One region of the Labrys sp. KB_33_2 genome, then DNA from elsewhere that is predicted to be linked to it. Evidence: riboswitches for the same ligand, from Rfam matches in the RefSeq annotation. Region 1 holds a riboswitch; the other holds the start of a gene.
What was found. Region 1 has a riboswitch for cobalamin ahead of AB4037_RS25935 (aromatic ring-hydroxylating oxygenase subunit alpha). Riboswitches for the same ligand answer to the same signal wherever they lie in the genome.
Positions count from the first base shown of each region.

Region 2: linked by a shared signal. The riboswitch ahead of AB4037_RS00530 (DUF1636 family protein) and the one ahead of AB4037_RS25935 (aromatic ring-hydroxylating oxygenase subunit alpha) in region 1 are both predicted to bind cobalamin.

Region 1 covers NZ_JBFREW010000016.1:64,858-67,053, forward strand. The annotation lists gene AB4037_RS25935 (aromatic ring-hydroxylating oxygenase subunit alpha) at 1-1,238, opposite strand, end outside; cobalamin riboswitch at 1,356-1,560, opposite strand; gene AB4037_RS25940 (ribonucleotide-diphosphate reductase subunit beta) at 1,813-2,196, opposite strand, start outside.
Region 2 covers NZ_JBFREW010000001.1:109,040-111,235, reverse strand. The annotation lists gene cobW (cobalamin biosynthesis protein CobW) at 1-470, opposite strand, end outside; gene AB4037_RS00530 (DUF1636 family protein) at 467-850, opposite strand; cobalamin riboswitch at 959-1,175, opposite strand; gene AB4037_RS00525 (hypothetical protein) at 1,271-1,639, shown strand; gene AB4037_RS00520 ((2Fe-2S)-binding protein) at 1,836-2,196, shown strand, end outside.

The DNA.
Region 1 (2,196 bases):
ACGCTGCGCAGGCGGACGCCGTCGTTACCCAGCGCCGCTTCCATGGCGTTGCGATACCACTCGACGAACTGCATAACGCCGCCCTCGTGTTCGGGGGCGTAGGGTCCGGGCGTGTAGACGGGCGAAGAGACGCCGAGCTGGTTTTCCTCGACGATCTGGCGGTCCTGGTCGTTGGTCATCTGCCAGACATGGGTGAGTTCATCGAGATTATAGTCGACCCCTTCGACCGCATCCTTGTGCACCAGCCATTTGGTGGTGACCTGGGTTTCCTTCGGCCCGATCGGAAGCACGCGGAAGCTCACGGCATGGTCGCCCAACACGTGGTTCCAGGTGGTGGGATAGTGGAAGAGCAGGAGGGCGCCGATATTGCCTTCTTCGATCGTCGGGCTGAGGGGGCGTTGCACCGCCGGTTTGCCCGACATCGTATAGCTGGCGGCATTGCGCAGCAGCGGCATGCGGGCCATGCGGAACTGGCCGTCACCGGAAATGCTGAAGGTGCTGGGCAGGCCGGCTTCCTCGCAACGCCGCCAATGCTGGCCGATGAGCGGATCCTTGTCGGCACCCTGGATACCCGTCACCGTCGGGGCTTCTGGGAAGGTACGGCAAAGCTCGGGATGATTACCCGCGCAGTGGTAGCACTCGCGGTTGTTCTCCCACACCAGCTTCCAATTGCCCTTTTCGACGATGGTGCTCTCGAAGGCCACCTTGGTGTTTTTCAGGCCATGCGGTGCCAGATAGGGCATGGCGCCGGCGCGGAAGGTCTCGAAATCGGGTGCCTCCTTGGCAAGGCAGATCCAGATATAGCCGGCCACGCTCTCGCAATGCACGGGCTTCAGCCCATATTGCGCGGCGTCGAAGCCGGGGCCCATGTCGCGGGCGAACAGCAGGCGCCCGTCGAGCTCGTAGGTCCACTGATGATAGGGGCAGACCAGCTTGGCGACGCTGCCGCGCTCGGCCGCGCAGAGCCGTGATCCCCGGTGCCGGCAGGAATTGTGAAAGGCGCGGATGGCGCCGTCACCGGAGCGCAGCACGATCACCGGATAGTCGCCGACCTGGAGAGTGAAATAGCTGCCCGGCTTGCCGAGCTCGCAATCATGGCCCGCGAACAGCCATTCACGGTACCAGATATTCTCCATATCCAGCCGGAAGTACTCCGGGTCTGTGTAGAATTTGCCCTCGAGCGTGGTGCCCGGTTGATGGGTCCGGAGGCGGCCCAACATGTCCTGATGCGCTGTCATGTCAAAATCCCGCGTGACAACCAATGCGTTGACTTGGCAGCGGGATGGGAAAGCGGCTCGGCGATCTGCGCCGGTGAAAAGGCGCAGCCAAACCTCCTCCCGGAACGCCCACCGCGTCCGTCGGTTTTCTTCGCGGCTGGTTTCCGGGCTCAGGAGCGGCCTTCCGGCCCGATCGCGACGCCTTCCCAGGTCTTCCCGACCCAGTGGCACTTGCCGCGATCTTCTCCTCTACCGTTGCGGGGGCAGCGCCGGATTTGGACCGGCTTCCCAATTCTCCGGCCCGCCTTGGGGGCGAACCGGCACCTCGAATGAGGATTAGAATACATCGAGTCGGCGCACCGACTAGAGGCGATGCGACGGATGATGGTGTGTTCAGGACATTGTCATCGAGAGCTTGAGGAAGGAAGGTCGGGAAGGAGACATTGAATGTCCATCATTCCCCGCATGGCGGGGGATGATGGAGCAACCTGTCCCACTCCTTTCGAGATGTTGGGATCTGAAATCTGGATGAGGGGCCATGATTCCCCATCCCAGCTTTCCTCCGATTTGTTCCGAAGACCTCGAAAGCGTGCCTTCAATCCCAGCTCAGCGCGCCACCGTTCTGATATTCGATGACACGCGTCTCGAAGAAGTTCTTCTCCTTCTTCAGGTCCATCGCCTCACTCATCCAGGGGAAGGGGTTCTCCACGTCCGGGAATACCGGCATGAGCCCGAGCTGGGCGCAGCGCCTGTTGGCGATGAAATGCATGTATTGTTCGCAGGACACCGCGTTGAGGCCGAGGAAGCCGCGCGGCATGGTGTCCCGGCCATAGGCGGCCTCCAGTTCAGCGGCTTCGCGGATCATCTGCTGGAGATCGGCTTGGAAGGTCAGCGTCCACAGATGCGGGTTCTCGATCTTGATCTGGTTGATCACGTCGATGCCGAAGTTCAGATGGATGCTCTCGTCGCGCAGGATGTA
Region 2 (2,196 bases), on a different contig from region 1:
CCCTCGGCCTGGCGCTTGAGCTCTTCCGGATCATCGGCAAAGCGTCCGGCCGCAACCGCGGCGCCGTCGACCACGGCGATGACGCCGTCGACGGTGACACGCGAACGGATCGCCGGCCAGTTGAAGGCCTTGACCAGCGGCTTGGGCAGAGCGAGGCCAGAGGTCTCGATCACGATATGCTCGGGCGGGTTGGGGCGCGACAGCAACATTTCCAGCGCCGGCACGAAATCATCCGCCACGGTGCAGCAGATGCAGCCATTGGCGAGTTCGACGATGGCGTCTTCCGGGCAGCTCTCGATGCCGCAGGACTTCAGGATATCGCCGTCGACGCCGACATCGCCGAACTCGTTGACGATCAGCGCCAGCCTGCGGCCATTGGCGGTGGCCAGCAGATTGCGGATCAGCGTTGTCTTGCCGGCTCCGAGAAAGCCGGTGACGATGGTGCAGGGAACTTTGGTGTGCGCGTTCATTCGGCGGCGTCCTTGAGTGTTGGCATGGGTGGGATGCGCGCGATCATGCTGCGCTTGAAGACTTCAGGACGGCCGCGCCAGGGCATCAGGCCGTCGGTGGAATGGGCCAGCAGGCTGACGCCGGTGAGGACGTCGGGGCCGCTCTCGGCACTGAGATCACCGAAGACATAGGTCCAGGTACCTTCGGCCGTGAGCGCCACCGTGCAGGAACGCTTGCAATTGCCCAGACATTCGACCGGCTGCAACTCGACGCCTTCAGGCAGCATGCCGGCGAGCGCATCGCGCAGCCGTGCCCCCTGGCGCGGCGCGTCGGGATCGTCGCCCTCGCGCCTGCAGGTCACGCAGACGAGCAGCCGAACTGGAAGAGGTGTTTGTGGCATCGGCCCTGTTCATCGCCGCCGAAGCGGATGGAGGGCGCGGGACCGACGGCGAGGCCGACGATCGTCCGGGAAAACGGAACCGGCCTCCGAGGCGCCCCGCCCGGACCGGTGACAAGGTTGCGAACGGCAGGTCTCCTGGCTCGCAGCTCATCGCCCCCCGCCGCCTTCCCGGTTACCCAGTGGCCTCGAGGCGGGGCGCTCGCCGCTTACAGTTGCGGGGGCAGCCGCGGCTTTGGCATCCAAGGCAGCCATCGACTGGCCGCTCTTCATCCGCACCGCATTCCCTCTTCTCTCATAACGAGAGACCGATCGTGGCTGACATAAGGGGTGTGCGGACGGGCTTGTCAATGTTCCCGCTTCCAAAGCACGCGCAAAATCCGGCATAAAGGGCGGCGACGTCGCCACACCAACGAGGTTGCCATGCCCGAAGAGAAGCTGCCGCCGATACCGTCATCCGAGCCGCAGAAGATCGACGTCATCTTCCGTGGCGGTTCGGTGACGGCCATCGGCGTCGTGCTCGCCTTCTCGCTGGGCTTTCTCAACAACTGGGCATCGCAGCCAGGAACCTGGATCCCGGAAGACCTGGCCGCCGTCTTTCTCATCGGGGGCGGCATCATCTTCCAAGTCTGGGCGCTGGCCGGCATGCTCTCGGTCAAATCACTGGAGGCGCCAGTCTATCGCCGCATCGTGCGCACCTTCATGATCGGCCTCATCCTCGTCTCGGTCGGCGTCCTCGTCGCCATCGCCGGCGACGCGCTCGGCTATAGCCGGATCTGGTTCAAGCAATAGGCCGGGGGCCCCTTCGCAACTGGCGGCCACATTTCTCGACCGTTTCCAGACTGCACAAACTCTCACGTCTGCGTTACCCGTCACCCCGCCGCCATGATTGCCGCCACAATTCTGCCTTCCCGCAATCGCCCACCAGAAGGCCGACGCCGATGGGCCCGGCACTTCTGCCCGGCATCAGCCGCTGGAAGGCCTGCCCATGGTTGCCATCACCGTCAATTCGACCGTCCACCGGCTCGACATCGAGCCCGAGACCCCTCTGCTCTGGGTCCTGCGCGATGAACTCGGCCTCACCGGCACCAAGTTCGGCTGCGGCATCGCCCAATGCGGCGCTTGCACCGTCCATGTGAACGGCGCCGCCATCCGTTCCTGCCAGACCCAGATCGGTGACGTCGACGGCGCCACCATCACCACGATCGAAGGCCTGTCGGCGGACGGCAAGCATCCGGTCCAGCAGGCCTGGCTCGCCGAGGACGTGCCGCAATGCGGCTATTGCCAGTCGGGCCAGATCATGGCCGCCGTCGCCTTCCTGAAGGATACGCCCACCCCCACCGACGCGG